DNA from 4 places in the Pseudogracilibacillus sp. SO30301A genome. Region 4 is predicted to be linked to each of the others. Evidence: riboswitches for the same ligand, from Rfam matches in the RefSeq annotation. Region 4 holds a riboswitch; each other region holds the start of a gene.
The links. A riboswitch is a leader RNA that binds a small molecule or an ion and turns the genes downstream of it on or off. The one in region 4 is predicted to bind cobalamin.

Region 1: it holds a riboswitch for cobalamin, as region 4 does, so the genes downstream of both, SPD89_RS02375 (ribonucleoside-diphosphate reductase subunit alpha) here and SPD89_RS00410 (DUF4430 domain-containing protein) in region 4, are expected to answer to the same signal.
Region 2: it holds a riboswitch for cobalamin, as region 4 does, so the genes downstream of both, SPD89_RS08225 (hypothetical protein) here and SPD89_RS00410 (DUF4430 domain-containing protein) in region 4, are expected to answer to the same signal.
Region 3: it holds a riboswitch for cobalamin, as region 4 does, so the genes downstream of both, SPD89_RS04255 (InlB B-repeat-containing protein) here and SPD89_RS00410 (DUF4430 domain-containing protein) in region 4, are expected to answer to the same signal.

What each region holds. Positions count from the first base shown of each region.
Region 1 covers NZ_JAXHDD010000002.1:117,668-126,106, forward strand. The annotation lists gene SPD89_RS02350 (NAD-dependent deacylase) at 1-609, opposite strand, end outside; gene SPD89_RS02355 (helix-turn-helix domain-containing protein) at 644-1,285, opposite strand; gene SPD89_RS02360 (hypothetical protein) at 1,500-1,799, shown strand; gene gdhA (NADP-specific glutamate dehydrogenase) at 1,945-3,273, opposite strand; gene SPD89_RS02370 (LysR family transcriptional regulator) at 3,516-4,421, shown strand; cobalamin riboswitch at 4,485-4,677, shown strand; partial or broken gene SPD89_RS02375 (ribonucleoside-diphosphate reductase subunit alpha) at 4,820-6,394, shown strand; partial or broken gene SPD89_RS02380 (ribonucleoside-diphosphate reductase subunit alpha) at 6,976-7,638, shown strand; gene SPD89_RS02385 (flavodoxin) at 7,635-8,069, shown strand; gene SPD89_RS02390 (ribonucleotide-diphosphate reductase subunit beta) at 8,053-8,439, shown strand, end outside.
Region 2 covers NZ_JAXHDD010000012.1:23,399-31,837, forward strand. The annotation lists gene SPD89_RS08210 (FAD-binding dehydrogenase) at 1-126, opposite strand, end outside; gene ligD (DNA ligase D) at 197-2,005, opposite strand; gene ku (non-homologous end joining protein Ku) at 2,104-2,934, shown strand; gene SPD89_RS08225 (hypothetical protein) at 2,985-3,257, opposite strand; cobalamin riboswitch at 3,384-3,581, opposite strand; gene SPD89_RS08230 (SDR family oxidoreductase) at 3,896-4,540, opposite strand; gene eno (phosphopyruvate hydratase) at 4,816-6,102, opposite strand; gene gpmI (2,3-bisphosphoglycerate-independent phosphoglycerate mutase) at 6,323-7,855, opposite strand; gene tpiA (triose-phosphate isomerase) at 7,852-8,439, opposite strand, start outside.
Region 3 covers NZ_JAXHDD010000005.1:8,589-17,027, reverse strand. The annotation lists gene SPD89_RS04260 (DUF4430 domain-containing protein) at 1-2,234, opposite strand, end outside; gene SPD89_RS04255 (InlB B-repeat-containing protein) at 2,309-5,776, opposite strand; cobalamin riboswitch at 5,992-6,182, opposite strand; gene SPD89_RS04250 (murein hydrolase activator EnvC family protein) at 6,371-7,489, opposite strand; gene SPD89_RS04245 (C40 family peptidase) at 7,928-8,439, opposite strand, start outside.
Region 4 covers NZ_JAXHDD010000001.1:76,184-84,622, forward strand. The annotation lists gene SPD89_RS00400 (helix-turn-helix domain-containing protein) at 1-74, opposite strand, end outside; gene SPD89_RS00405 (ECF transporter S component) at 222-737, opposite strand; gene SPD89_RS00410 (DUF4430 domain-containing protein) at 742-1,161, opposite strand; cobalamin riboswitch at 1,410-1,597, opposite strand; gene SPD89_RS00415 (ATP-binding protein) at 1,607-3,367, opposite strand; gene SPD89_RS00420 (response regulator transcription factor) at 3,367-4,083, opposite strand; gene ccsA (cytochrome c biogenesis protein CcsA) at 4,168-5,403, opposite strand; gene resB (cytochrome c biogenesis protein ResB) at 5,415-7,058, opposite strand; gene resA (thiol-disulfide oxidoreductase ResA) at 7,089-7,655, opposite strand; gene SPD89_RS00440 (pseudouridine synthase) at 7,707-8,439, opposite strand, start outside.

The DNA.
Region 1 (8,439 bases), on a different contig from region 4:
CCCATTTTCTTTTGCGACTAGTGGAAACATATTTGCCGGAGATACAGATAAGGAAGATCCAAGTACGATAAATAAATCGGCTTGGGTTGCTTCACGTTCAGCTTTTTCAAATGTGTCTTGAGGTAAGTTTTCCCCAAAAAGTACAATGCCGGGTCGTATGGTTCCCCCACATTCACATGCTGTTTTCCCGTCTAGATAATCAGTTCTTTCATATTCTTTTTTACAGCTATGACAATGAAATTTACGGAACGATCCATGTAATTCCATGACATTTGAATTACCGGCATCATGATGAAATGCATCCACGTTTTGGGTGATGATGCCTTTAATTTTCCCCAACTTTTCCCAATCTGCTAAAACAAGATGCCCTTCATGCGGTTTATATTTCGTTATTTCTGATAAACGATAGCGGTAAAAGTTGGTGAATTCTTCTGTATTGTGAATGAGGGCATGTACGTTTGCAAGTTCATTCGGGTTAAACTTTTTCCATAGGCCTCGATCTTTTGATCTGAAATCAGGTAAGCCACTTTCCGTTGACATTCCTGCACCAGTAAAAACAATTGTGTAAGTTGAATCTTGTAGAAGTTGAACAAGTTTATCCAATAATATCCTTCCTTTCTTAATTGACCCTAAGTGATTACCATCAATCGCTTTTATATTCCTCAAAACCCAAGATTGCTTGCAGTACATTTAAGATTTTTTTCTTCTCTTTTTTTGTAAGTAACTGTTGTTTGAATGAAGTGTCAATATTTAAACGTAACAATGTGTATAAATCAATTGGATCTTGATATAAGTCGCTGAAGTTCTCTTTAACTAAGTAATTGTTGATAAAATCTGTATTTTTTAACTCTTCATTATTTAAAGAATGAGGTTTCTCCCCTAAGTTATCGTTCTTCTTTAAGTGCTTATATTCATGGCATAGCTCTATTATTTCTAACAAGGTTAATGGCTTTTTTCCATAACTGTTTTTATCTTTAATGCTATATAGGGGATAAGGCTGTGATGCCTGGTTGTTGTAATCAAAATTCTCATTGCTCCTATTATCTTTTTCATTTATCTGTGTTAAAAAATCTTTTGTAATGTAACCTGCTTTATACATTAAAAGCGTATAATCGGCATTCAATCCATTAGCTAATTTTTTTACTATTTCGGGAGATGGGTTTTTATTTGCACCAGTTTCTAGTTGGGATAAATATCCTTGAGAGATGCCAGATCGTTCAGCTAACTTCCTAGAAGAAAGATTATTTTCCAACCTTAATCTTTTAATATAGGAACCGAAAGTCATATATTCACCTACTGTATTGTCATTTTAAGAGTAGTTTACCTTATCTTTATCGATCTATCAATATTTCAATCAAAGTGATTGATAAATGAATCATTATATATTATGATTGGTATATCAATCAATTATTTTGGAAGTGAGGTGTACAAGTTGTATTTAAATAGACAATCCATTTTTTGTTTTGAATCCGTTTACATTAAAAGGAGAGGTGATCATATTGAGAGAAGTAAAAGAATATGCTTTTGATTTAGAAGCGAATATCAATGAAGTTTCTAGTTACATTGAAGTGATTAGCGGTGGATTATTGATCTTTGATGAGCTCCTTCAGGATATGGAGAAATCTCCAGAAATGGCTTCTAAACTGGTGAATCAGGGAGTTATTCAAGTGAAGCTTTTAGCAATTTTTATGCTTTTCAGGAATAGTATTGAAAAAATGAAAAAAGCGAATAATAATGCATACAGTAATGTCGAACCAATCTTTAAATATTTTGTGAAGTCACATAATCAAATAAATTAAAAATGTAGAGGCTGGGACATAACGAAAACGCTATATTTCCTAAGTGGTTTATTTACATCTACTATAATATCTAGTTTATCCTTGATTTAAATAATTTTGTCCCAGCCTCCAATATACGTAGTGAAAAGTCTTTAGGTTGTACTTCTTAAATTACACCTTGTTCAATCATCGTATCGGCAACTTTTGTAAACCCGGCAATATTTGCACCAACGACTAAGTTACCAGGTTGATCATATTTTCGTGCTGCTCTTGTACAATTACGATAAATATTCTTCATAATATGTTGTAGTTCTTCATCAACTTGTTCAAAAGTCCAGCTTAATCGTGCACTGTTTTGTGCCATTTCCAGAGAAGAACATGCGACTCCGCCTGCGTTTACTGCCTGAGCGGGACCAAATAGAACTCCGTTATCTATGAAGGCGTCAATCGCTTCAATCGTACAAGGCATATTTGCTCCTTCTGCAACAACTTTCACACCGTTAGTTATGAGCATGTTTGCAGCGTCTCCGTCAATTTCATTTTGTGTAGCACAAGGCAAAGCAATATCACATGGGACAGACCAAATTTTAGAACAATCATCAAAATATTCTGCTTCAGGATGGGATTTAATATATTCTTTAATCCGAGCTCCTTCTGAAAATTTGATCCGTTTGATTGTCTGTAAACTTAATCCATTTTTATCGTAAACATAACCATTAGAATCACTACATGCTACAACTTTTGCTCCTAATTTAATAGCTTTTTCCATTGCGTATATAGCCACATTACCGGATCCTGAAGTAATTACTGTCATGTTTTTCATGTTCATTCGGCGGTCTTTTAACATTTCATCTACAAAATAAATCGTTCCGTACCCTGTTGCTTCTGTTCGCCCTAGACTACCACCATAATTTAGCCCTTTACCTGTTAAGACACCGGCATGATAAGCCCCTTGTAGACGCTTATATTGACCAAACATATAACCGACCTCACGTCTTCCAACACCTATGTCACCAGCGGGAACATCTGTATCTGGCCCAATATGCTTGTAAAGCTCTGTCATAAAGCTTTGACAAAAACGCATAATTTCATTATCGGATTTTCCTTTAGGATCAAAATCAGCTCCACCTTTTCCTCCGCCGATTGCTTGGCCTGTTAAGGAGTTTTTAAAGATCTGTGTTAATGCTAAAAATTTCATAACACTTAAATTAACAGTTGGATGAAAACGAATTCCACCTTTGTAAGGTCCAATTGCACTGTTAAATTGCACGCGATAGCCTCGATTAACTTGAACATTACCATCATCATCAATCCAAGGAACACGGAATATAATTACTCTTTCAGGTTCGATAAGACGCTCTAAAATGTTATAATCTTTGTATGTGCGATTTTTCACAAAGACGGGTACAAGAGAATCAAAAAGTATTTTTGTTGCTTGTAAAAATTCCTTTTCATGAGGGTCACGAGCTTTTACTTTTTCGTAAACATGATTCATATAGTCAATAACAGCTTGTTCCTCTTTCGTTGAATTTTCTTTTGTGCTTAACAATATGTTCGCCTCCTTTTCTAGCTGATATAATTCCTTTTACAATCTATTATTAAACAAAAGGAGTTAGCTTATAAGTTTTTACATAAGTATCCATATTTATATTGTAACAGAAGATAATCAATCTAAACAATATTAATTATAGATATAACTAATGCTTTTATGCGATAATAGTATTGGAGGTGATTGTTTTGGAGTTAAGACAGATCAAATATTTTATGGAAGTTGCGAAAAGAGAACATGTTACAGAGGCTGCAAATAAACTTCATGTAGCTCAATCAGCAGTTAGTAGACAAATATTTAATTTAGAAGAAGAGCTTGGGGTCGATCTGTTTATACGTGAAGGAAGAACAGTTCGCCTTACCAGAATTGGAAAAATTTTTCTAGAACATATGGAACGAGCCGTTAATGTGATTGATGACGCGAAGCAGGTTGTTGAAGAATATATTGATCCTCATAAAGGAACGATACACATCGGATTTTCTGCAAGTTTAGCATCTTATATCCTTCCAACCGCTATTTATCATTTTAGAAAAGAATACCCTGATGTAAAGTTTGAGCTTTATCAAGATTCTTACAATGAATTAATCGAGGGCGTTGTCAAAGGTGATATAAATATTGCAATCGTCGGTCCACTGCCTAATGACAAAGAAAAGATTCATAGCAGTGTACTGTTTACCGAAGATATAGTTGCTTTAATTCCTTCAAATCATCCACTCGCTAACAGATCTTCACTCAAGTTAATCGAATTAAGAGATGAATCGTTTGTATTATTTCCTGAAGGGTTTGTTTTAAGAGAAGTTATTATGGAAGGTTGTATTCAAAGAGGTTTTCGTCCAAAAGTTTCTTTTGAAGGAAAAGATATTGATTCTATAAAAGGTTTGGTATCAGCGGGTCTTGGGGTAACATTAATACCAGAAGTAACTATTGTCGATTGTTTGCCTCGAGCAACGGTAAAAATCCCTGTTATTGAACCAAGTTTAAAACGTTCAGTTGGAGCAATCATACCTAAAGAAAGAGAATTATTACCAACGGAAAAGTTATTTTATGAGTTTATTAAAGAGTTTTTTACGAGACTAGAATTGTATCAAAATTAGTTGCTATAGAAATTGATTTATGCTAGTATATTCAATATATAGTTATAAAATTAAAATTTAATACAATATATAGTTAAAAAGGTGACACATTCGTGTTTAAAAGGGAATCCAGTGTGAAACTGGAACTGCCCCCGCAACTGTAAATGTGTCGAATAAGAAGTGCCACTATACCATTTTATATGTTTGTAAAAGGTATGGGAAGGATCTTATTCGAATACGCATGAGTCAGGAGACCTGCCTTTCTTAACTTAAGTTTCATTTCTCCGGGGTGAGGGATAGGGAAGCGGCACGAAAGTTATTATGGATTATTTTTTTCGTTTAAATCCTTTTGTCTCTTTATGCCGTTCATCCTTTATCTCGGGTGAACGGTTTTTTATTTGAAAAAGGAGGAAAATAGGATGGCTGTGATGAGCAAAGAAGTAAATCTTTCTAAATTGATTGAAGATGCGCAGGAAGGTTTACAATTACGAATTGAGGAATATAAAGAAAAGACATCCAGACAAATTAATGAGAGTTCTAGTTTTGAGGAAATAACGGATCTATTAATAAAAAATGCGTTAGAAAATATCGATGAGGCAAATCCCGAATGGACTTTCTTTGCTAGCCGAATATACTTACAACAACTTTATCAAAAAGCGGCCAATAACCGTAAAAACACCGTTGAAGAAAAATACGGTGATTTCTATCAGCTTATTAAATTATTAACGGATAAAGGAATCTATACAACTGCACTACTAGAAAAATATACAAAAGAAGAGATCGATTATTTTAATAAACATATTGATCCGGCAAAAGATAATTTATTTCACTATCTAGCAATTTATACTTTCGCTACACGCTATTTAGCAACAGATCATGATAAAAATATATACGAGCTTCCTCAGGAACGCTGGATGATTATTGCGATGCACCTGATGCAAGATGAAGAAAAATCAGCGCGAAAGCAACTAGTTCTAGAGGCATATTGGGCATTAAGTAATTTATATATGACCGTTGCCACTCCAACAATGAATAATGCTGGTAAAACACACGGTCAATTATCAAGTTGTTTTATAGATACGGTCGATGATAGTTTACAGTCAATTTATGATGTGAACACAGATGTTGCTCAGTTATCGAAAAACGGTGGCGGAATTGGTGTATATATGGGGAAAGTTCGAGCTCGTGGCAGTAGCATTAAAGGGTTTAAAGGAATGTCAAGTGGGGTTGTTCCATGGATTAGACAACTTAACAATACTGCCGTTAGTGTAGACCAGTTAGGAACCCGAAAAGGAGCGATTGCGATTTACCTTGATGTCTGGCATGCAGATATCGAATCTTTCCTAGATTTGAAATTAAATAACGGTGATGAACGGATGCGGGCTCATGATATTTTTCCTGGTGTTTGTTTACCGGATTATTTTATGGAACAAGTTGAAAAAAGAGGCGATTGGTATTTGTTAGACCCACATGAAGTAAAACAAGTGATGGGTTATGCGTTAGAAGATTTCTATGATGAAGAAAAAGGTGCCGGCTCCTGGCGTGAAAAATATGAAGAGTGTATACGAAATGAGCAATTAACGAAAAGAAAAGTCCCTGCAATTGAAATAATGAAGCGAATTATGGTTTCCCAGCTTGAAACAGGAACACCATTTATGTTTTACCGTGATGAAGTGAATCGTCGAAATAACAATAATCATGCAGGAATTATTTATTGTTCTAATTTATGTACAGAAATCACACAAAATCAGTCACCGACACAGTTTTTAGAAGAATATATAGAAAATGAAGATGTGATCGTGAAAAAATATAAGACTGGTGATTATGTCGTTTGTAATCTAAGCTCAATTAATCTTGGACGTGCTGTACCAAATAATGCTTTGGAAAGACTGATTCCAATCCAAGTAAGAATGCTAGATAACGTTATTGATATAAATACATTGCCTATTAAACAGGCAGAGTTAACCAACCAGAAATATAGAGCCGTTAACTTACCAGCGGCCTAGTGGAGTAATCCGCTAAGGAAAACCTTGCTAAACGGGGAAACTCTTTCTATTAAAGTGCGTGTTCTTCAAAAAGGAGGATAAAAAGGACCAAGAAGTTCGAGGCGGCGCAGCTCCCGTCAGCGAAGTGTATGATTTAGATACATCAGCGGCGGGCGGAGAAACAAGCATTCGTGCGAAATTCGCAGTGTCATTTTTACCAGACTTTTTGAACATCCTCTTAAAGACAATCCCGTGCTAAAATTCTCTTGCTGCTTTACTATTACGGTAGAAGAGGTGATTAATATCCATATTCAATCAATCTATCGTATTTTAAACGTAATTACAGGAAAGTCTTATATCAGAAAAAACAACCAATATAAGCAATAAGAGAATAAATGCCTAACGACTATCCCATAGTGGCCGTGAAATTCGGCATCAGGAGTAGGGCCAAGTGGTGGGTGAAAACCCCTTAAATCGAAACGCAAGGAATCCATATGTTAAATGGATTATGATATAGTCTCAACTTCTATGGTGACATAGAGATGCCTTTTATAGGCTGGTGGGAAGTAGCGAATCCCATTGAAGAAATATGTGGTTTAGGTACGTTTGGTTGGCATCATTTACTAGCATTAAAAGGTATCGAATGGGAATCGGAAGAAGCACTAGCATTCACAGATGAGTTGTATGAAAAAATTGCCTATCTAACGATAAAGGCAAGTATGGAATTAAGTAAAGAAAAGGGTAATTATCCAATGTTTCCAGGAAGTAAGTGGGCGACAGGCGCCTATTTTGCTGAACGAAATTATACGGATCAAAAATGGCAAGACTTGCAAGAAGCTGTACAAGAAAATGGAATTCGTAATGGCTATTTAATGGCGGTGGCGCCGAATTCTTCAACAGCGATGATTGCCGGCTCAACAGCAAGTATCGATCCGGTTTTCCAAGTGTTCTATTATGAAGAAAAGAAAGACTTTAAAATTCCAGTTACAGCACCAGAATTAGATCATAAGACATACAATATTTATCGCAGATCCGCCTATATTGTTGATCAAAGATGGTCGGTGAAACAAAATGCGGTTAGACAAAAACATATTGATCAAAGTATTTCATTTAATATGTATGTTCCAAATACGATCCGGGCTTCTGTTCTTCTAGATCTGCATTTACAAGCTTGGAGAGAGGGATTGAAAACATCGTATTATGTTCGTTCAACAGCAAATGATGTCGAAGAATGTGAGTGGTGTCATTCATGAGATGTTTAGTCGCTTATTTGTCCTATAGTGGAAATACGGAAGAAATTGCACAATGGATTGAAGCCCATTTAAAGCATATAGGTGCAAAAGTTGATATGCATGAAATCGGAATTGATTTACCGATACAGGATATCTCACAATACGACTATATTTTTCTAGGTACGTTTACATGGGATATGGGAAGCACTCCAGATGAAATGAAAGATTTTGTGCTGGAAATCGGCTATAAGCCAAAAAATATTGCTGTATTCGGGTCAGGTGACACTCAGTTTGGAGGAGATGCGCTTTTTTGTAAAGCCGTCGACAAACTAGTTACATTTTACAACAGTAAATGGGATGGCCTAAAGATTGAGCAATCACCGAGAGGACACCAAGAAAAACATATCAAAAATTGGCTAGAGAGGGTGTTGGCAGATGTCAAAGCTGCTTGAGCGTGCGAAGACGTTAGAGCCGCGATTTCCAAATAAGTCAACAGGAATTTTTGGAGGAAAATCGAGTGGAATTTTAAATTGGAATGATATTGCTTATCCACATTGGTATAAAATGTATAAGCGTTTAGTAGGAAACTACTGGCAAGCAGACGAAATAAACATGGCGAGTGATGTGAAGCAATTTCCGACATTAACGGAAGAAGAGCAAGATGCTTATTTAAAGATTATTGGGTTACTGTCTACTCTGGATGCACCACAAACAAGGACAGCATTATTATTTTCACTATATGCTACTGATCCATCCGTGCAATCAATTATGGCAGTAATTGCACAACAAGAAGCGGTTCACAATGAGTCTTACTCGTATGTA
Region 2 (8,439 bases), on a different contig from region 4:
TTGACCACCTAATGACTGTTCACCTTCTTGATCAAGTAACAATACTTTTTTTCCGTTCTGTGCAATTTCAGTAGTCGCTACGATTCCAGCAAGTCCTGCTCCAATGACAATGACATCATATTCCATCTTATCGCCCCCTTTTTATTAGTATTATAAAGTGTTTTACTATTTTTGAAAGTATATTCTCTCTCTTCTGTCAATTTGACCGAATTAGATCTAGTGTTTTCGTTAACTTTTGTTCCCTTGCCGCTTCAAAATGAAATATCCAAGGACATCCCACTGTTTTAACTCGTTCAACAACATTTTGTATCGTAAATTGGTTCGGATCCAATTTCTCGGTAACTTCTTCCCAATATAATGGTGTTGCAATAGTTGCGTCTTCTGTTTTACGTGGAGAATAAGGAGCGATAATCGTTTTGTTCTTTCCATGCTGGACATAGTCAATGTAAAGACGTCCTCCGCGATTCTTTTTAAAACGTTCTATCGTAAAAAGATCTGGTGCTGCATTTACAACAATTTTTGCGATTGTTTCCGTAAAAATGGCAGTTTGCTCAAAGCTTAAACGATTAGTTGGAATTGGGATATGAATTTGAAGCCCTTTATTTCCCGATGTTTTAATAAATGAAATGAGTTCTAGTCCATCTAACAATTGTTTGATCATTTTCGCCGCTTTGATTGCGAGCACAAACTTTTCTCTGCTGGGTGGATCTAAATCAAATACAATTTCATTTGGATACATGCTATCAATCGTTTGAAATGGGACATGATATTCGATTGCACTATGATTTGCAAACCATATAAGCGACTCTAATTGGTTACAAATTTGAATCCGTTTATCCTCTTCTTCCAAATAATCAATATAATCAGGTGCATAACTAGGTAAGTTTTTTTGAAAAAAAGATTTTTCCTCTATTCCATCTGGACAGCGAATAACAGTAAGAGCTCGGTTTTGTACGTACGGAATAATATATGGATAAATTTCTCGTATATATACAAGTAAGTTACCTTTTGTGAGACGTTTTTTTGGCCAAAAGATTTTATCCTCGTTTGATATATTTACTTTTTCAGGTAGCATCGCTAAATCCAATTCCAACCTTTCTTTCGTACAATCTTCCGGTGCTAATGTTGGAAGTAGTTCAGCAAACTCGGGCTCTCGCAATTCATTTGCATGTAAATCTAATGTATTGATGGAAGCACATATTGCTGGAGGTAATCTGATCATTTGTTTCTCTTTTTCACCGTTTGACATAAATATTTTTTTTAATGACGTCATTTCTTCTGCACTTAGACCATGTTTACATTTTCCAATAGTCATCGTTGTTGCATGATGATAAATACCGGTTTGAAAATAATCATTTTTTACATCATATGCTGTTAGAAAAACATATATCTTTCGCCAGTTTTTTTCTTTTAACCAATCATCGTGTGCTTTCCCACGTACATATAAACTTGAGCTTTGTTTCGCTACAATGCCCTCACCTTTATGGTAAAAAACAATGGTAGAAACCTCTTCATAGTCTTCATATGATTTAATCATTTGAAGGGGCATATTCTCTTTTTCTTTTAGCTTTTTAAATAAATTTACTAACATTTTTTTTCTTTCTTTTAAGGACGTTTGACGGTAATCTTTTTGACCTTGTTGCAATAGATCAAAAGCAATAAATGTTGCCGGTCGCTCGATAGAAAGTTTGGCGATTTTCTCTTTTAATTTTAGTCGACCACGTTTTTGTATAGCTGAAAAATTAGCTTGATACGCATTATTTAACACTACTAATTCGCCGTCTAATTGAATAGGTAAATTTTTAGTAAGTACCGGCTCAATTTTCTTACAATAAGCTAAAACCTCAGGAAAATTTTCAGTTAAATCTATATTATTCCTGCTAATAATTTGAATATTATTTTCGCTCCACAATAGAGACGCACGGAAACCATCATATTTCACTTCATAAATCCAATCTTTTTTTGGGATTATTTTTGCTGTTTGGATAGGTTGCATTAATTCCATTTTTTTCACTCCTCCGTTCCTTCTTAATAAGTTGTGCTTTTTAAAGGATAAAAATGCAAAAGCATACACAAACTACATTGAAAAGGAGGCGTCTTTTCATGCATACCATGTGGAAAGGAACCATAAGTTTTGGACTAGTCAATATTCCTGTAAAAATGCATGCTGCCACAGAAAATAAAGATGTGAAATTAAGACAACTTCACAAAGAATGTCAAACACCTATTAAGTATCAAAAAGTATGCCCGGTTTGCGATCGGAAAGTAGAAGAAGAAGAAATCGTTAAAGCGTATGAAATTACGAAAGACAAATTCGTTATGTTAGATGAAGAAGATTTAAATGCATTAAAAAAAGAACAAGGTGATAAAGCTGTAGAAATTCTCGATTTCGTTAAACTAGAAGAAATTGATCCAATTTATTTCGAAAAAAGTTACTATTTATCACCTGGGGATGGTGGTTCAAAAGCTTATTCTCTATTACGTACAGCTTTAGAAGAAACGGGGAAAATAGGGGTAGCTAAGATGATGATTCGTTCTAAAGAACAGCTTGCAGTCATTCGATTTTATGAAAACATACTTGTTGTGGAAACGATTCATTATCCAGATGAAGTAAGAAACATCAAGGATGTACCTAATGTACCGGAAAAGGTAGAAATAGTGAAAAAAGAGCTTGATACCGCAAAATTATTAATCGACCAACTGACAACTGTTTTTGATCCTGAAAAATATACAGATGAATACCGTACTTCACTACTTGAGACAATCGAAAATAAGAAAACCGACAAAACTGCCACAGTTACCGGTAAGACCGAGAGGAAGCCAGACAATGTGACAAACTTAATGGATGCACTCCAAGCATCATTAGATAAAGCAAAAAAAGAAAAAACAAAACCGAAGAAAAAAACGACAACAGCGAAAAAAACTGCAAAATAACAGTAAAGGGGGTGTCCTTTTGATTTTAGGACATCCCCCCACTTTCTAATCTAAATACGCATTCCTAATAGATCATCTTCTTGGCGACCACCTACACGTTCATTTACGATTTCATATGCTTTGTTTAAATTTACTAAATAAGCCTCTTTTACTTCTTTCGCTTCATCTAATTTCTGGATATCATTTTTAAATTTTGTATACCCTTCTTCTAGTGAAAGACTCTTTTCTGCAACAAGCCTATTCATTATTGTTGTCTGCAATCGCTCGATGAAGTAATTGACTGTTCCGTACAGTTTGAACACCTCCATAGTCTTCTTCCACAAAAAACAACCTCCCTATAAAAGAAGGTTGTTCGTAAGTGTATGATCCAAATCAAAATAAGCCTCGGTGTCTTTATTTAAAAATCACCGCGCTTTTCTACCAACACCTCCTATCCTCCGTAGGAACTGATGTACGAGATCAAATAGGCAGGTCTCCTGGCTCATAATCATCGCTTTTCGATCCTTCCCGTCTTCATAATCATGAAAACAGTGGATTATTTCGAATTGCTCCTATACACAGTTGCGGGACAGCACCGGATTTTCACCGGTTTCCCTTTTAAGCAATAAAGATAATTTCTTTATTACACCTATTTCTCCTATATTCAGTTTATATCTTCATTATATCATTAAGTTTTTTTATTACTATAAGTGCGTGTTCAAAACTCCCATGTCTTTACAGACGCCGCAATGAATGAAAAGGATAAAAAGGACCAAGAAGTTCGAGGCGGCGCAGCTCCCGTCAGCGGAATGTATGCTTTTAAATACATGAGCAAAGATCTGGCACACAGAAAAAGTGATCTTCTTTTCCAAGGAAACGCTTCTAGCACGCAGAAAAAGTGCTTTCCTTTTTCAAGGAGCGGAAAAGCAAGCATTCGTGCGAAATTCGCAGTGCCATTTTTACCGGACTTTTTGAACATCCTCTATAATCTCTCTAAAGCATTCTCGATAGCTTCTTCCCCTTCTACTACATCAAATGAACGGTTGAACGTTTTTTCATTATCCAAACAGGAAAAAACTATTTTAGCAACATCAGCTCTTGAAATTTTTCCCCTTCCGGATAAGTTTTCACCTATCAACACTTTTCCAGTGCCTGGATCATTCGTTAGTCCACCTGGTCGCAGAATCGTGTACGTTAATCCACTTCTTAACAATTCTTTATCAGCATAATGTTTAGCGACATAATAATGACGGATTTTTTCATTCCAATATTCTCGGTTATTTGCCTGAAATGCACTTACCATAATAAATCTCTTGATCCCAGCTTGCTTAGTAGCCTCGATCGTCTTTACCGCACCGTCGAGATCTACTAATAAAGTTTTATCTGCTCCAGTATGACCACCTGACCCTGCAGTAAATAAGACGGCATCACAGCCGTCAGCAGCTTTTGCTATTTTCTCAACGCTACCTTCTAAATCTGCTACTACAGCTTCTACTCCTGCTTGTTGAAAAGTGTTTGCCTGCTCTTCTTTTCGCACCATTGCTACAGGTGTATGGTCACTCTCTTTTAATAAGTCGATGAGCTGTTTTCCAATTTGTCCGTTTGCACCTACTACCAATACGTTCACTTTCATACCCCTTTCTTAAACGAGTGTTTATGTACATTGTAATGGAGTTTGAAGATTATTTTAAATGAATTGTTTTTTAACCACGGAGTTCACGATTTAACCACGGCAAAGCAAAATTAACCACGAAGTTTGTAATTTAACCACGTAAAACATGTAATAACCACGGGGGAAAGCAGTAGCCACGCATTTCGCGATTTAACCACGGAAGGGAACAATTATCCCAATAAAAAAATCATCAGCGTTCTATCACACTGATGATTTTTCAATAAACCTTGTTATTTTTTCAAATTATAAAAAGCTTCTAATCCAGCATATTCACCAATTCCTGCAAGTTCATCTTCAATCCGGATTAGTTGATTATATTTTGCCACACGGTCTGTTCGTGATGGTGCACCAGTTTTTATTTGTCCTGCATTTGTTGCAACAGCAATGTCTGCGATCGTTGCATCTTCTGTTTCTCCTGAGCGATGAGAGATAACAGCAGTGTAACCAGCACGTTTTGCCATTTCAATCGCTTCAAACGTTTCAGTTAACGTACCGATTTGATTCACTTTGATTAAAATAGAGTTTCCAACACCTTGTTCAATGCCTTGTACAAGTTTTTCTGTGTTTGTTACGAAAAGATCATCTCCAACTAATTGCACACGTGTACCAATCCGTTCTGTAAGTAGTTTATGACCTTCCCAGTCATTCTCATCGAGTCCATCTTCAATTGAAATAATCGGGTATTTTTCAATTAATTCTTCATACCAATCGACCATTTCTTCGGAAGTACGAACAACACCTTCACCTTTTAAATTATATTTTCCATCTTCGTAAAATTCAGATGAAGCAACGTCCATTGCAAGTTGAACTTCTTCTCCTACTTTATATCCTGCTGCTTCAATCGCTTCTGCAATTGTTTGTAATGCTTCTTCATTGGAGGACAAGTTAGGTGCAAATCCACCCTCATCACCTACGGCTGTATTAAGCCCTTTATCTTGCAAGACTTTTTTAAGTGCATGAAAAATTTCAGCTCCAATACGCACAGCTTCTTTAAACGAAGGTGCTGCAACCGGCATGATCATGAATTCCTGGATATCCACATTATTATCTGCATGTTCTCCACCATTTAAAATATTCATCATCGGTACAGGTAGAACATTTGCATTAAATCCACCTAAATAATTATACAGAGGGATATTTAAGTGTGATGCTGCTGCATGGGCTGCTGCCATGGAAACGCCTAAAATAGCATTTGCTCCTAAGTTACTTTTATTCTCTGTATCATCAAGCTCAATCATAATCGCATCGATGATATTTTGACGAGTTACATCAAGCCCAAGCAGTTCTGGAGCAATTTTTTCATTAACATTTTCAACTGCTTTTAAAACACCTTTACCTAAGTAGCGATCTTTATCACCATCTCTTAGTTCAACAGCTTCATATTCTCCTGTTGACGCTCCACTTGGAACTAAAGCAACTCCAAATGCACCTGATTCAGTTGAAATTTCGACTTCTATAGTTGGGTTACCACGAGAGTCGAGTACTTCTCTTGCATAAACATCTGTAATATAAGGCATTACAAATCTCTCCTTTATATCGAATATATTTTTTAATAAAATTTTCTTAAAGCTTAGGACTAATGCGGGTTGAAAATCGACTTGTCATCTTGGTGAGGACTCGACATCTTGATAATCCACTCGACGTCTTGGTGAGGACTCGAAATTTTGAAAATCCACTCGACGTCTTAGTTAACGACTTGACATCTTGAAAATTCACAACCTGAAATTCGATCCAAAATTAATCAATTATTAATGATTTTCCTGTCATTTCTTCCGGTTTCTCTATTTCTAATAAATCTAACATTGTTGGTGCTAAATCTGCCAAAATACCATCATTACGAACCGTTATTCCTTTTTTCGTTATAATCACTGGTACTGGATTTGTCGTATGGGAGGTCATTGGCTTACCATCAGGTGTAACAACTTCATCGGAATTCCCGTGATCAGCTGTAATAATCGCTTCTCCACCAAATTCAATAATTTTGTCTACCACTTTCCCTAAGCACTCATCAACAGCTTCAATGGCTTTAATCGTTGGTTCTAATTTCCCTGAATGTCCAACCATATCTGGATTGGCAAAATTTAAAATTACAGCATTTAATTCGCCTTTTTCCAGTTCTTCGAGTAATGCATCAGTTACTTCATAAGCACTCATCTCTGGTTTAAGATCATACGTTGCGACCTTAGGGGAATCGATTAAGATTCGCTTTTCTCCGGCAAATTCTTCCTCACGTCCACCACTCATGAAGTACGTAACATGTGGATATTTTTCAGTTTCTGCAATACGCAGCTGTTTTTTGCCATTTTTTGCAAGGACTTCACCGACCGTATTCGTTAGATTAATTGTATCAAAAGCAATCGGTGCATGAATCGTATCACTAAAATTTGTCATTTGAACAAATAATAGATTTTCTAGTTTACGCTTCCCTCGGTCAAACTCTTTAAAATCCCCATTTGCGAAAGTTTGCGATAATTGAATTGCTCGGTCTGGTCTGAAATTAAAAAATATAACAGCATCATCATCATTAACCGGACCAACCGCTTCCCCACGCTCATTCATGATGACTGAAGGTAAAACAAATTCATCATACACTTCCTTTTCGTATGAATCATGGACAACTGCTTCAGCACTGTTAAATTTAGGTCCTTTACCGTCTTTAATTGCATCATACGCCAATTTTACTCGTTGCCAACGCTTATCCCGATCCATCGCATAATAACGTCCTGAGACTGTTGCAAACTTTCCTACTCCAATTGCCTTTATTTCGTTTTCAATCTGTTCTATGTATTCTAATGCTGTTTGTGGTCCTACATCACGTCCATCTAAAAATGCATGGATATAAACTTTTTCTATCTCTCTTTTTCGTGCTAATTTTAATAGTGCAATCAAGTGATCAATATGACTGTGAACCCCACCATCTGATAATAATCCGAATAAATGAAGGGCACTATTTTTTGCTTTTACTTGTTCTAATGCTTTTAGAAAAATTGTATTTTTATAAAACTCGCCTGAAGCAATTGCATTATTTATTCTGGTTAAACTTTGAAAAACGATTCTTCCTGCTCCGATATTTAAATGACCAACTTCCGAATTCCCCATCTGTCCTTCTGGGAGACCAACAGAAAGACCACTTACTTGAAGTTGATTATGCGGATAACTGTTCCAATATCGATCAAAATTTGGTTTTTTTGCTTGAGCTACCGCATTTCCCTGCTCCTCAGCTCGGCATCCAAACCCATCTAAAATAATAATTGCTGCTAAGTTCGTCATGATGCATTATTCCCTACTTCCACTAATTGTTTAAAAGAATCCGCTTCAAGACTAGCTCCACCAACAAGCGCTCCGTCAATATCGCTCATTTTAAGTAACTCTTCAATATTGGCTGGTTTTACACTCCCACCATACTGAATAGTAACTTGGGAAGCAATTTTCTCTGAAGTTAGTTGACGAATTACTTCACGAATATGTGTACACACTTCATTTGCATCCTCACTTGACGCAGTTTTCCCTGTACCAATAGCCCAAATCGGCTCATAAGCAATAATTGTTTTTTTAATTTGCTCATCACTCAAATTACTTAAAGCTACCTTTACTTGATTCGCTATATGAGTTAATGTTTCATTTGCTTCACGCTGTTCTAATGATTCACCAACACAAACAATTGGAATGAGACCATGTTTAAAAGCAGCGAGAGCTTTTTTATTTACTGTTTCATCTGTTTCATTAAAATATTCACGTCGCTCAGAATGACCAATCACGACATGAGTTACACCAATATCACTTAACATAACTGGACTTACTTCTCCCGTAAATGCACCTTCTTTTTCAAAATGCATTGTTTGAGCAGCTACTTT
Region 3 (8,439 bases), on a different contig from region 4:
TTTTGTGTATCTGTTAATGAATGGTACGCCTGTAATGCCTCTTCAACAGACTTTTTATCTTCCGATGTTAATTCTTCTAATGCTGGCAAACTGTTGATTTTTTCTTCCACAGACTTTGCTGCAATTTCATTTGCACTGTTCTCTTCTTCCATTTTTTTAATTTTTTCCTCTAAAAGATTTAATCGATCTAAGTTGGACACCAAGCTCTGCTGAGTTTCCGTTAATGAATCGTAAGCTGTGCGGGCGGATTCGATTGATTCTTTATCTGAAAGTGATAATTCTTCATCGGTCGGCAGTGCGTCGATTTGTTCTTCTACGGCTTTTGCTGTTTCTTTATCCAATTCCGACTGTTCTCGTTCAGCTAATTTCGACTCTACATTCGATAATTTTTCTTCATTTGATACTAGTTCTTTTTGAGAGTCTGTTAACGATTCGTAGGCTGAACGGGCGGATTTGATTGATTCTTTATCTGAAAGTGATAATCCTTCAACGCTCGGCAGCGCGTCGATTTGTTCTTCTACAGCTTTTGCCGCTTCTTTATCCAATTCCGACTGTTCTCGTTCAGCTAATTTCGACTCTACATTCGATAATTTTTCTTCATTTGATACTAGTTCTTTTTGAGAGTCTGTTAACGATTCGTAGGCTGAACGAGCGGATTCGATTGATTCTTTATCTGAAAGTGATAATTCTTCATCGGTCGGCAGCGCGTCGATTTGTTCTTCTACGGCTTTTGCTGTTTCTTTATCCAATTCCGACTGTTCTCGTTCAGCTAATTTCGACTCTACATTCGATAATTTTTCTTCATTTGATACTAGTTCTTTTTGAGAGTCTGTTAACGATTCGTAGGCTGAACGGGCGGATTTGATTGATTCTTTATCTGAAAGTGATAATCCTTCAACGCTCGGCAGCGCGTCGATTTGTTCTTCTACAGCTTTTGCCGCTTCTTTATCCAATTCCGACTGTTCTCGTTCAGCTAATTTCGACTCTATATTCGATAATTTTTCTTCATTTGATACTAGTTTTTTTTGAGAGTCTGTTAACGATTCATAGGCTGAACGAGCGGATTCGATTGATTCTTTATCTGAAAGTGATAATTCTTCATCGCTCGGCAGTGCGTCGATTTGTTCTTCTACGGCTTTTGCCGCTTCTTTATCCAATTCCGACTGTTCTCGTTCTTTTTCTGCAATGACTATATTTTCAAGTGCTGTATTTACTTCTTTTTGATCAGCATTAACTTTTTGAAGAACATTAATGGCTTTATCGTAAGCTTCTTTCTGTATGTCAATAGAGAGATAGTCTTCTTTATTTTCTTTACTGTTTATTTCAGCAATTTTTTTCGTGAGAGCATCTTTTGTAACAGGGTCAAAAAAGTTATTATCCCATCCGCCTCCTAAATCGCTTCCTAAAGCAATAGTATATTGAACACGCATCACATCGCCATCGCTTAGATAGTAATCAGCAAAACCAACGTTAGGGAAAATATTATTAACAGCATACATCCAACCCGAAAAAGAATTAAAATCAAATTCTCCTAACTCTCCTGGATAATAACTAGTTTCATCGTAATCACCGTTAAGTTTCTCTTTTAAAATATCTGGAATTTTAGGATTAGATTTATAAATTTGATTTTCTCCGTCTAATAAATATGACAAATAAAAGGCATTCGTTAAAGTTCCTGTATGATCATAATCAAATCCATTTTCCTTTAATACTCGATCTAATGATTCAGCAGCGTTTTCTCCTTTTATAATATCTACCGGAATAGGCTCGATAATATATCCTAGTCCAATTGTAAATCCTTCTAATGTAAACGTATATGTACCAATGACTTCCCCATCTTCGGCAAATTCACGATTTATTTTATACTGTAAGATATATTCTTCATCGTTATGAACAACTGTTATTTTTACTTTGTTTTCTCCAAGTTCCAAAGCTAATGTATAACTTGTTTTTTCTGTATCGTCCCAGTTAATGGAAACGGGTTGTCCATTGTTCGTAACTTGTATTTCCCCAGCACTTATTTTATTTCCGTTTTCATCCTTTGCCCACAGATCGAATGTTAATTTGTCTGCTTTTGTGACTAGACCATCTTCTAAATTAGTTGTTAGAGAAACATCTAAGTTTTGTTCTTCCCCATTTGTGGATTCAGCCAGTACTGGTTCATTTATGAAAGTTGTCAATAACAGAAATGCAATAAGGAGAATAGAGAAAATTCTTTTTATTAAGTTTTGCAATAATAGAACCTCATTTCGTAAGATACTTGAGAGATTCTAAAGCCGAGTAAACTCGACTTTAGAATCTTCCTTTTTTATGCAGTCTTTTTTCTGAAATAGTAGAGTACACTTCCTAATCCAATAAGTAGCATTCCAACTAATAAAATAGTAAACGTATAGGTCGCTGTCTTTGGTAGTTTACTTGATTTCTCTGGGTCTCCTGATTTCCCCTCAGGCTCTTCGTCGGAGCTACCAATTTTATTATTATTCGCACTCTCACCCTTTGCTTTATTGACGTCTTTCTCATCTGCTTCTTTACCGGTTTTTTTACTATTTCCGTTATCATTTCCTAGTTTATTAACTGCTTCATTTTTTGATTCTTTAGGTTCTGATGGCTCTGTTGGTTCCTTATCTTTTTTTGCTTCTTCTAATTCTTTCATTTTATTTTCTAATGCAACTAACGTATCGATATTTGAAACAAGCGTTTTTTGATCTTTGGTTAGTTTTTCGAATAAAGATCTTGCATCTTTTACAGCAGCCTTATCTGAAAGTGAAACCTCATTTATTGATGGAAGAGTATTAATCTTTTCTTCTACTTGTTCAGCCGCTTTTTTGTCTGTCTCTAATTTCAATAGTTCCGTTATTTTCAATTCTAAGGCGTCTAATTTTTCTACGTTTGTTACTAAACTCTGTTGTTTCTCTGTCAATGCATCGTATGCAGCTCTAACTGCTTCAACTGATTCTTGATCAGTTAATGATAGTTCTTCAACTGTTGGTAAAACGCTAATTTTCTCTTCTACTTCTTGTGCCGCTTCCTTATCTGCTTGTTCTTTTGCCTCTTCTAACTCTTTAATTTTTGCCTCTAGTTGAAGTAATTTTTCTTCATTTGTAACTAATTTTTTCTGATCCTCTGTTAGTTGATTAAATTCTTCTCTAACTAAAGAAATTTCATCTTTATCTTCTAAGGTAATATCATCAACTTCAGGAAGAAAATCGATGCTATGCATTACTTCATTTGCGGCTGTTTGATCAGCTAATTCCTTTTCAAGCTTTTCTAAATTTACTTCGACTTGTTCTAATTTTTCAAGATTTTGGACTAGTTCTTTTTGTGCTGTAGTTAATTGATCGTAAGCTTCTCTTACATTTTGGATCGCTGCTTTATCATCTAAATTCACATCTTGCGGTACAGGTAAGCCTTTGATCATCATTTCAACTTTATTTGCAGCAATTTCATCTTTTTCCTTTTGTTCCAACTCAAACCATTTAGCCTCAATCGCTTCAAAAAGTTCTTTGTTTTCCATACGTTCCTTTTGTGCTGGTGTTAAGCTATAAAAGGCCGTTCTTACTTTGTCTATTTGGTCTTTATATTCTAATGTTAACTCTTCTAAACTTGGCAATTGCTCAATCATTTGATCAACTGCTTGTGCCTTTTCTAAATCGTGGGCAGCCTGTAAATGCTCTATTTCCGTTTCTAAAGCATTTAATTTCTCAATATTTGTTACAAGCTGTTTCTGTATTTCAGTTAAACTATTGTAAGCTAACCGGGTCTCTTCAACTGCTTTTTTATTATCTAGTGTAATATTTTCAATTTCAGGTAACGCATCAATCAAGTCTATTACTTTATTTGCGGCGGTCTGATTTTTCGCTTCCTCTATTAATATAGATAGTTTTTCCTCTAACTCTAGCAGTTTGTTACTATTGGAAACAAGTTCCTGTTCTTTATTCGTTAATTGATTGTAAGCATCTCGCGCTTCTTCCACTTTCTCTATATCTTCTAAAGTTAATTCATTAACTGACGGTAATTGAGCAATCATTTCTTCAACTGCAAGAACTGCCTCTTCATCAACATCCGTTAATTCTTTCCATTTTGCATAGAATGTCTTGTCCCCATAATTACCAGTGGAAATACTTGTTACCTTTTCTCCTTCAAATGAAGGATTATCATACCATCCTTCAAATGTATGACCTGACTTTTCTATATCTTCTGCACCAGGAAGTATTATTTCTTCTTCAACTGTATAGGTTTTTGCTATATTTTCATTCACAAATTTACCATCATTTAATTCATAAGTAATATTGTATGGAATTGCCTCGTATTGCGCATAAAGCGAAATATCACGATCTGGCATAGATAATTTTTCACCAGAAGTATAAATTGTACCGCTTCCATCGGCTTTACTATTCCAATTTACAAATTGTCTACCCTCAATCGGTTCTCCTTCTGAAATAGTAATAATTTCATAAGGATGAACCGTAAATTGTTTGTCTAATTCCTCCGTTATTTCATACTTGATCTGTACGTCTCGGGATTTCATTTCAGTATGTAGTATCCCACCGTGTCTTGGCATCATATCGGTCATATCATATAATGGATTCTTGCTTTTTATAAAACGGTCATACGCAATTAACCCGTATAGGGATTGATCCGTAGCCATTGCATTTACACCATAGCCGGATTCCCCTCCATCGAATCCTGTTGTTACGTGTTTGAATCCGCCTACCCCTCGTTCGGAACCACTTCCATCAGCCCAAAACGTTAAAAGAGCATCGATCATATTGTTTGTTTTCACGCCGTCCTGAATCGATCCGTCGCCTTTATGAAAACTAACATTTTTATTTATTGCGTTTAAATCTAAATTATCTGTTAGAGGGTCAATACCTAAAGCGGTTAAGGCAACAATGATCTGCACCGTACTTTCAGCGTTTACATTCCCAAAAGCTTTAAAAGCTCCATTGTCAGCTTGGATTTCAGATAAGGTATAAATTCCTCTTTCAACTGCTTTTTCAAATTCTTCATATGTAGTTTCTGCATCAGTTTTATTATATTTTTCTGGATTTTTATAATAAGGTGCCAATGCTTGTAATGCCATTGCTGTGATGTCCGGGTCTGGTATGGTACCCATCAACGCCCATCCACCAGTCGTTCCATCTGCTTGCTTAATCTCGAGATTTAAAATATAATCAATCATTTTTCCATATGTGTTGGCATCACTCATCTTATACGGATAAAAATCATAGTTTCCTGTATTCATTGCAATAACTTCCCATATCGGTCCATTTATCCCTTGGCGATAGGAAAATCTGTGGGATGCAGATAATTTATCAATGAAATCATAACCTGAAACATTCGTAATATCGTAATCTAATGCTGATAATGCTAAAATTAATCGTGACCATTCTGTTGATTTATTTCGATCTAAATTTCCTTGCTTTAATGTAACATAATCTTCAATTCGTTTTATATAGTTGTTAAAATAATCATCAGGTATATGAGAAACATAGTCATAACCGGTATATTTACCTCGTAATAAATTCATCACGGACCATTCCCCTGATATTGTACCCATGCTTGGTTCTTGAACTGTTTCAAGCGTATACCTTGCCGAAGCATTAATATAAAATCCAATATCCGGAGTTTCATCTTCCCATATACGTACTCCATAATCGTAGGAATGATCATTTGGGTCATGGGCTACCGCCCCTACATGATGTGGCATAAAACTAAAGATAAAACTAAAAATAGTTAACGTAGATATAAAACGCACTAAAAAACCTTTTGACATTTAAGTATCCCCTTCCTTTTTTTGTAAATGGTGTACCAACAATCACTAAAATCCCCCCATTTGGAAAAATTTATCACCAAAAAACTCTTACCTCAAGTAAAGAGATAAGAGCATAAATATGTATGTGGAATATACAAGTATTAAACTCTCTGAAACTAAGTTTTATATATTGTGTAGAATTCCAATTATGCAAACCCTTTAACCTGGAAGGTATTATGTGCATCATCGCTTTGGCAAGTCTCCTGACTTATGGATCATTGCTTATCTTTTACCTTCCCAGTGTAGTACCAGTGGTATCGTTAAAGACAGCTTCCCCATTTACAGTGGCCGGTCCGTTCAGGATTTTCACCTGATTCCTTTTTAATTTTTTTCGTATCACAAAAAAACCAAAACATAATCTATTAAATTATTTATTACTATAACACTAAGTATAGACTAGAAAATGTTGCGTGACAATACGCTCATCGCATAATGTAGATATTCTAGTATGTAAGGCGAATTTTTGAAAGTTAACAATAAAAGAACATTATGTAATTTTATGTCCAATAAAAAAAGATTTGTTCCATTAAAATAAGAACAAATCCCTTAACTTTTCTAATTTAAATATCCCACAGGATTTTGGAGCGAGCCATTCACATGGACTTCAAAATGAAGATGGATTCCAGTAGAATTTCCTGTAGCTCCCATAATTCCAAGCTGATCTCCTTTAGAAACTTTCTGACCAGATTTTACATTAATCGACGCCATATGACCGTATAATGTTTTTAGCCCATTTCCGTGATTAATAATTACTGTATTACCATAACCATTCATTGTACCAGCTGTTTCAACCGTTCCACTTTCAGCCGCAAATATTGGCGGGCTAGTACTACGGTCAGTTCGCGCAATATCGATTCCTTTATGCATTTTACCCCAACGCTGACCCATATGGCTGGAAATGTATCCGCCTTGTGTAGGCCAACCTAAAGTTCCTGTACCCATTGCCTCAGGAGTAACACTTTCGGAAACAGGAATTGCATCTTGAGCGTGAATTTTATTTTCTAAAGCAAATAATTCCTCATCTTTAAATTCTAGTTTTTGAACTAATTCATTTAATTCATCCTTTTTTACTTCTAGTTCTTCCTTCATCTGGATTGCTTGTTCTTTCTGTTCTGTAACTAATTTTTCAATTTCCAATAACTCTTCTTCTAGTTTTTCTAACTCTTTTAGTTTCATCTCTACTTCTCTCTTATCTTTTTCTTGTTCTTCTATTAAGTCGGCGTCAGAATCTGTAATGGTTGTCACTGCATTAAGTCTGCTGATGAAATCAGTAAAATCTTCCGCACCAAAAAGTACCTCTAAATATGTAGTATTGCCGCCATTTTTCTGATAGGATTTGGCTCGTTCTTTAAGAAGAGTAAATCTTTCTTCAATTTTATCTTCTATTATTTTTATTTGTTCTTTTTCAGAATCTATCTCGTCTTTTACTTCTTGGATTGCTTTTGTATTTTCTTCTAACGTCTGATTCAGTTCTTTAATTTCTTTATTTTTTGATTCTATTTCTACTAAAACTTTTGCGACTTCTTCTTCAGCTTCCGTCAAATCTGCTTTAATTTCTTTTCTCTCTTCCTTAATTTCAGATAAATCTTTTTCTGCAAATGATGTTAACGGTACAATAGTAAAGCTATAAGTAAACATCACGAGTACTCCTAGTAAGACTATTACTTTCTTCAAGACTTTTCCGCTCCCTCATTTGTATAACTTTATCTATGTCTAGTAACTTCTCTATTTAATTGTTTCACGAATCAAATTATAACAGTTTAAGATAACAGAGAGGTTTTAATAAAATTACATTTATATCACAAAATATGTTTAATTATTACAAAATAGGTAACAAAAATCGATAAAATAATTATCATATCCCGTTTACTAACCACCTTTTATGGTGGGTCAAAACTTGAGCACACTCTCAGAATCTATTAGAACTGCTCGTCACGGTAAATTAAATGTTTTCAAAAGGAATATGAGCCCTAAGAAATTACCTGTTTCACAAATAAATTGAAAGACATGTTCGTCTATAGTGCTGGTTGTTTAAATTATGCCTAATCTTCATTCTACGCATTAAAAAACGCATCGCTAGTTTTGACTAACGATGCGTTAATATTCTTTAAGTTATTTAACTCTTCTAACGATACCATCAAAATTGTTTTTCCAGTATCCACTGTTCATATCAGCAATTGCAACACCTGTACTATTTTGAGCACCTAGGAATTTACCACCACCGAGGTATATTCCAACATGACCGCCACCTCTAAATATTACTAGGTCACCTGGTTTTGCCTGACTGTACGGAACTCCTGTACCCACACTTGCCATTGCACTTGCTGTTCTTGGTAAGTTTACACCTTCTTGTTTATAAGCCCAATGTACAAAACCTGAACAATCAAATCCACCTGGGCTTGTACCTCCCCAAACATAAGGAGTACCAATTACTGAACGTCCGGCTGCAATAGCAGATCCACCTCCACCGGTATATGCTACTTTTGGTTGGCTAGTTTTAGAACCGGATGAACCTCCGTCACTATTACCGCTATTGCTTGTACTATTATTACTTGTACTATTATTACTTGTACTATTATTATTTGTACCGGTATTGCTTGTACCATTATTGCTTGTACTATTAT
Region 4 (8,439 bases):
AAATAATATACTGCTGAAATTGAACGCTCTTTTTGCATTTTATTTTGACAAGTTAATAATACATGTTGAAACAATAACTAAGCACCCCTTTTCTAATTCAATTCTACTATAAGAATGGCTAATCTGAAATAAATAACTGTTCTTTATAATAAAAAAATCCCAAATAAGGACTTTGTAAGCATAATCCATTATTCGGGTTAATCATTTATATATAGTATTCATTAAATTTGTTGTTGAATACAAAAGCGATCATTTGCATATTTTCTTAAAAGATGAGTTATTATCGGATATAATAAGATAATAAAAACTGCATTTCCAATTGCATGGTATGTATCAAACGGTAATCCTAAAATATAATATGGCCAAAACTTCCCTGTAACCTGGTAGGTCGTTAGTGAAATAATAAATCCATAGAAGTAGCCACTAATTATCCCAATTAATACGATAACGACAGTATGTATTTTTTTAAATACCTTTCCAAGTAATCCGCAAATAATACCAATTAATCCCCAAGTGACAATTTGCCATACTGTCCAGATTCCCATTCCTAACAGCATATTCGAAAGGAACGTTACAATTAACGACAACAATAGAGCCGAAACGGGACCAAGTAATATTCCACAGATAATAATTAGTGCTGTGACTGGTTGAACATTTGGTATAAAAACTACAACAGCACGACCCACTATGCCGAGTGCAGCAAAAATAGCTAATAAGGTTAATTTATACGTGTTCAAACTATTATTCCCATGCTTGTAAATCGAAAACTATTTTGTATCCAGCTTTTAATTCATATTCTGCTGCACCAACCATTGCCATTTCATCATTCACAAAATACATCCATGCTTTCTCTTCTCCTTCTTCTGGAGCAACCCCATCAATGGAAGTAATAAATCCATTATCTTCTTCAATATCATAATTTTCTTTCATAACATCCATTAAGATATCATTTTCTTCAATTGCTATTTCTTTTTCTGACAGTACTTCTTCCCCTTCATCTTTGGAAATGGTTACTGTAATAACTTCTTCTTGTACTTCTGTTGTTTCTGGAGTCGCTTCTGTTGATTCCTCTTGAGTAGGTGTTGCTGGATCATTAGAACATCCAACAGCCAATATAAGCGCTGAGAAAATAGTAAATAAAGATAACATCCATTTTTTCATCATTTCATTCTCCTTATCATAAAAGTGTTGTAAATTTTGGTATCTACTTTGTAGTAGAAGGATACTGTGCAGTAGTGAAAATTTAAATACTACGAAATGTAGACAAGTTACAACTATTGGACAATTTATGGAAGTTGTGACAAGACCTATCGTTGAAAATAACCTCTGAAAAATAAAAAATGCAAACACCAAGAGGGTTTGCATGTAAATAATGAATATAGATTGATGCCTTACCCCCGAAGCTTCAATGAAATTTGAAGAATTTGGCAGGTCTACTGACTTGTAATTCATCCTACTTTAGGCACCTTCCCGTACATGTACAGTGGTTTTACGCCTAGTTCGTCATTACTTACAGTTGCGAGGACAGTTCTAGATTTTCACTAGATTCCCATTTAAGTATACGATATGTATACACACCAAAGTCTCCTATCAAATTTTATCATTATTACTGTGGAATTTTAAAACTAAATGTTGTTCCTTCATTCACCTTACTTTTAACTGAAATGATTCCTTTATGCGCAGATACAATATGTTTGGCAATCGCAAGTCCTAGTCCAGTACCTTTTTTCTTGTCATTACGTGTTCGTGATTTATCTGCTTTATAAAATCTTTCAAATATAAATGAAAGATCTTCTTCAGGAATTCCAGAACCATTATCTTCAACTTCAACATAAAAATGTTGGTCTTGAGAACGTACGAGGATATGTACATACCCTCCCGGCTTCGTATGACCAAGTGCATTGTCGATTAAGTTGGTACAAACTTGCTCAATTCGATCTTGGTCAATTGTAATCATATTCTTTTCGATCTCTTTTGTCAAACGTAATTCAATATTATATTCTTCCGCCATACCAATAAACTTTTTGTAAATTCGACTGGTAAACTGTTCAGCATCGATAGTTTCTAAATTTAATTCTATATGTCCCGCTTCCATCCGACCAATATCTAACAACTCATTTACGAGCCGCCCCATCCGAAGAGATTCTTCATGAATTATTTTAGCTAACTCATTTTTTTCTTCCTTTGACTCAGCGATATCATCAACAATTGCCTCACTATATCCTTGCAATAGTGCAATTGGTGTGCGAAGCTCGTGAGAAACATTAGAAATAAAGTCTTTTCTTAATTTATCAATTTGACGTTCTTCCGTCATATCCCTTATTACTGCAACTGCACCACGAATATACGATTTATCATAGAGAGGAGTCATGATCATCACCCAATCTCTCCCTTGGAGATTCAACTCCTGTAAAACTTCTTTTTCTTCTTTAATTACCTTTTGTAATATTGATTTAACCTCGTGTGGAAGCTGATTTTCAGATTCATCCGTCGTTAAAATATTATTTTCAAAATTCCAATCCTCGATAAATTTTTTGGCGGGTGGATTAATAACAATAATTCTTCCTTCCCTTGTTAATGTGATCACTCCATCAGCCATAGAATTTACAATACTTGAAAGTTGCTCTTTCTCATGCCTTAAAGCGTCAATATGAAAGTTCAACTGTTTTCCCATTCGGTTGAATGCAATCGCCAGTTCACCTATCTCATCATGGGTTACAACTGGGACTTTCGTATTAAACTGACCTTTAGCCAAATCAATAGCTGCTTCTCTCATACGAATGAGCGGAGCGGTAATTCTTGTTGAAAGGAAAAATGCAAAAATTGTCGTCAATACAATCGCAATTGCAGCGGCGACAAAAATAATTTTAGTCGTTTCCGCTTTTGTTTGATTAATAACGTCCAATGATTGAAAAACGAATATAGCTCCGCCTTTTTTATCGATCGGTATACCGATTACCATTATTTCAGCTTCGTCTTCTAAAACAGTCATTTTCTCGTTATATGTTCTATGTTCCTCTACTACTTGCTTTAAATCAGGATTATTTTCAGGGGAAATCGCATCCAAATTTAACAAATGATTATTCGTCGTATTTGAAGCCCATATTTCTCCATCTTCAAAATAAATGATAACTCTACTAGTCGGATCCTTTACACTTTCGACCATTTCTCGAATCAGAGACTTTTCATCATGTTCTTCTACTACCAGCGAAATTTTTGATGCGGATTGAACTAGTGCTTTTTCCGCTTCCTGTACGTGAAATCCTTCAAAAAACTCTAACAATAAAATGGTGAGGATAAATAATACAAAAGAAACTAGCAATAAAATAGTTATTGCTAGTTTACCTACTACACTACGCCAAAACATTATTTATTCTCAACCTCTAATTTATACCCGATACCCCACACCGTAACAATCATTTTAGCGGCTTCTTTCGAAACATTTGTTAGTTTCTCACGTAATCGTTTTACATGTGTATCGACAGTTCTTAAGTCGCCAAAAAATTCATATTGCCAAACTTCTTTTAAAAGATCTTCACGTTTGTATACTTTATCAGGTGATTGCGCTAAGAATACAAGTAGCTCATACTCTTTTGGTGTAAGCTGTATTTCCTGATCGTTTGAAGTCACTCTATATGCATCAAGATCAATCGTTAAGTGTGGAAATACGATTAAATTATTAGAAGAACTAGAGTCATCTTGAAGATTAGAACTACTCGTCCTACGTAAAACTGCTTTCACGCGTAATACTACTTCTCTAGGACTAAATGGTTTAACAATATAATCATCTGCACCCACTTCAAACCCTTGTACACGATTTGATTCTTCTCCTTTTGCAGTTAACATAATTACAGGAGTCATCTTTTCTTTTCTTAATTCTTTACAAACTTCAATACCATCCATTTCAGGCATCATTATATCTAAAAGAATGACATCATAATTATTTTCAAGTGCTAGATCTAACGCTTCTCTACCATTCTCAGCTTCTTCAACAATAAAATTATCTCGTTCTAAATACATGCGAATTAATCTTCTAATTCTTTCTTCATCATCAACAACTAACACTGTTTTATTATCATCCATAAGAAGCAGCCTCCTCTTTTACCCATCTAACTCTAGTATAAACGAATATAGTTAAAATGTATAAATTTTAGTTACTCTCTCAGGCTATGCATAAGAGTGCAATCCTGCAAGCACTAGGTTAACTACAATAATATTGAACATAATAATGGCGAATCCTATGACCGCAAGCCAAGCAGATTTCTCTCCGTGCCATCCTCGCGACAGGCGTAAATGCAAGAAAGCAGCATAAAAGAACCATGTAATTAACGCCCATACTTCTTTAGGATCCCATCCCCAAAATCTGTCCCAAGCAATTTGCGCCCATATTGCGGCGAAGATAAGCCCCCCTAACGTGAATAGCGGAAACCCGATCGCCACCGAGCGGTACATGATTTCGTCAACGAGGTTAGGTCTCACATTTTTCAAAAATGGTTGAACCCAAGCCCCAATTCTTTTTCGAATGACAAGACGAATTATACCATAAATTATTGTACCGGATAGAATAGACCAAATGACCGTATTTAATTTTGTTGCCGCATCCTTTCCTTTCATCCATTCTGGAATATGGATAATAGGTTTCATCTTATCCTCTGTTAGCATAACACCATGTTTAGGTCCAACAATTGCAGGTTTATTATATACTGCAATTTCTTCAGGTTTTATATTTACACGAGTTTCATCCTTGAACTTTTCGTAATTCGGTTCCTCATACTGAATTTCAGCATGATAGTCTAAAAAGTTAAAAGTTACTGAAGAAGCAACGAAACCAAGCATTAGTATTAATGTAAATAATATGAACTCTAGTCCAAATGTTTTCTTACTAAAAACAGATTGATCAATTGTTTTAATTAAATAAATTAATCCCGCTACAAAGCTAACAGCCAAAACTCCTTGCGAAAGAGATACCGTAATAACATGAATAAACAACCAATGACTCTGTAAAGACGGTACTAATGGTGAGATTTCAGTTGGGAACATACTTGCATACGCAATGATTAACATGGCTATTGGGAGTGCAAACAAACCTAAAACACTTAGCTTATAAATAAAATAAATGATAATAAAAGCTAGAACTAAACTCATTCCTAAAAATGTTACAAATTCAAACATATTACTAACAGGAGCATGTCCTCCTGCCGCCCAACGTGTAAAAAAGTAAATAAGTTGGGCGATAAAACCAATTATCGTCAATGTAATTGCGATTGTCCCAGCGATTCCTTTTTTCGACATATCTGTAGTTCTTTTATCTTTAATTGTTGCACCAAAGAACACAGTGGCAATTAAATAAACAATAAAAGCAGTATAAAGTGCTGTACTGCTAATACTTGTTAAATCACTCATAAATAAACCTCCTATACCTCTTTTTCTTCTTCTTGGTCAATGACCATTTGAATATTCGTTCCGGCTATTGCTTTTTCAATATCTTTTTTCAGACCGAACCAGTTTTTATTTGTATGTGCGGCAAGTAATATACCTTCACCTTGTGGATTAATCCATATTCTACGATGTTGCCAGTACATTCCTTGGATTACCCCGATCATAAAAATAGCTGCACCAAGAATAAAAAACGGTAATGTATAATCTTGACGAACAGTGATCCCACTAGCATAGCGCATTTCAAAATCTACGATGCCTAGTTTATATTTATTTTCGCCAGTAGCATCTATATTTTTACCTATTCCTACGAAACTAATCTCTCCTTTTTCTTCATCTGGAGGGAAGACATTAAAAACAAATGCCGGATTTCTTGGAAACTTAGAAACTGAGCGCGGCTCTCCATCTTCCAAAACATAATCCGGATAGTATTGACTTACCTGGATCTTTATACCATTTTCAAGTTCATAAGTCTCATCAGGCGATGTTAAATCAACTGTTATTTCACCTAGAGAATTCTGGTCTTCATCTGCTGTTTCATATAGTTTAAATTTCATTTTTGAAAATTCATTTTCCTGGAAACCAGACTGGTATAATGTATAACCGTCTATTTTCAATGGAGCATTTAATTGGATGGAGCTCTCTGTAACTTTCTCCAACTCTGGTTCCTTACCAACAACTGTTTCGCCTACCGTTTTATAGATTATTAAATCTGTTTGATAATTTTTATGTACTTGTTCCCCCATTCTTTCCATTGCATCTTTATAACGTTCATCATCTTCCTCATATACTTCTAATAAAAAACGTTTATTTTCAATGTAATATTCATTATTTGTTCCAGGGATAACTTTTTGTTCTCCTTCTCTCACCCAAACATATTCATCTAAATAAAAAAATGGAGTCATTCGAAGAATAGCTGCAATAAGAATGATAATCAATCCAATATGGTTTACATAAGGACCCCAACGAGAAAATCTATTTTTTTCAGCTAATATATTTCCATCTTTATTCACAATATTGTATCGTTGTTTTTTTAGTCTGCTTACTAATGTTTCTTTCTCTTCTTTTGATACAACTGCCGTATTACTGTAAAGTCGTTGTCTGCTTAAAAATGAATTATGCCGTTTAGGTTGCTGTATTTTTAATGCTCGATACAACGGGACAAAGCGATCAATACTACAGATGACTAGTGATATTCCAATAAGAGCAATTAAAATCATATACCACCAGGAACTGTATAATTCATGAAATCCAAGTTGATAATAAATTTTCCCTATAAGTCCATACCAATCTTCATAAAAAACAGCCGGATCACGGTTCTCGGCTTCAGGCGGAATAAACTGTTCTTGAGGAAATATTGTTCCAATTCCCGAGGCTATTAGTGCGATAACGATCAGCATTACTCCCACCTTCACAGATGAGAAAAAATTCCATATCTTATCGACAATTGTCCGATTATATGTTTGTGATCTTCTTGCTGTTCCATCATAGCGCATATTAAGCAGCTTAGTTTTATCATTTCCATCTATATGTTGGTTTCCTTCAATCGGTTTACCACATGACTCACAAAGAATGGTGCCCTCAGGGTTCACGTGTCCGCATTCACACTTAAGCTTGTCCATCTAAATCCCTCACTATTAGAATATCAAATACTATGGTTGTATTTCTTTAAAGTGCTCTTCTAACGTATCAAGTGTTAAAGCACCTGCAACTCTCTCTACAATTTCACCTTCTGGATTAATGAAAAAAGTACTAGGTATAGGACCCACACTGTATAAATCCATTACTTCGCTTTTTGTATCGTGAACAACTGGAAAAGTTAAATCGTATTTATCGATAAATTGGTGTATTACTAGTTCACTTGTATCAAGGTTAACTGTAACAATTTCTACATCATCTTTATATTTTGGATACAATTCCTCCATATAAGGCATCTCAGCTTCACATGGTTTGCAATATGTTGCCCAAAAATTCAACATTACACCTTTACCTTCAAAATCACTTAGGCGAATTTTTTCCACGTCATTATTCTTATTTATCTGAACTAACTCAAAATCAGGTGCTTTATCCCCGACTTGATAAATTTCCTTATCTTTATTTAGATTCGTTACTAATGCAAACACGACGGCCGCAAGTAATATTGCTAATACAATCGTTCTAAAAATAAAACGTTTTTTCATTTTATTCTGTTTGTTTTTTCGTGCTTCATCTAGAACCATGTTGATCACTCCCAAAACACATTATAACATTTATTAGATTGTAATATTTGTCTATTGTTTAACATTTTTACTAGCTAGTGTCGTTAATTGATGAATTTCTTGCCTTGTTAAATGTCGATATTTACCTGGCTGTAGCTGATGTACAGTGATTGGGCCGTATTTTTCTCTTTTTAATTTTGTAACAGGATGTCCAATTTGCTCCATCATCCTTCTAATATGTCTGTTTTTCCCTTCATATAGCACTAACTCCAAAACCATTGTTTGTTTTCTTTTATCTACGGAAATAACTTTATAATTAACAGCCTTTAATAAATCGTTTTTATCCTTCACACCTTTTACTAATTGATTTAATGATTCTTTCTTTGGTATACCCTTAATTTTAGCTATATACACTTTCTCAATTTCATGTTTGGGATGCATTAAAAGATGAGCAAAATCACCATCATTGGTTAGTAATAAGACACCGGACGTATTATAATCTAAACGACCGATCGGAAAAATTCGTTCAGGAATACTTTCCATTAAATCAATAACCGTCTCTCTATCTTTATCATCCTTAACTGATGTAATATATCCTCTAGGTTTATATAAAACATAATAGACGAGCTTTTCTTTTTCTAGGGGGATTTCATCAACGGTAATCTCATCTTTTTGAGAAACTTTTGTACCTAATCTTGTAATCACCTTGTTATTGACTTTAACTCTTCCATCAAGTATTAAATCTTCTGCTTTTCTTCGTGAAGTTAGTCCACTCTGTGCAATCACTTTCTGTAACCTTTCAAAA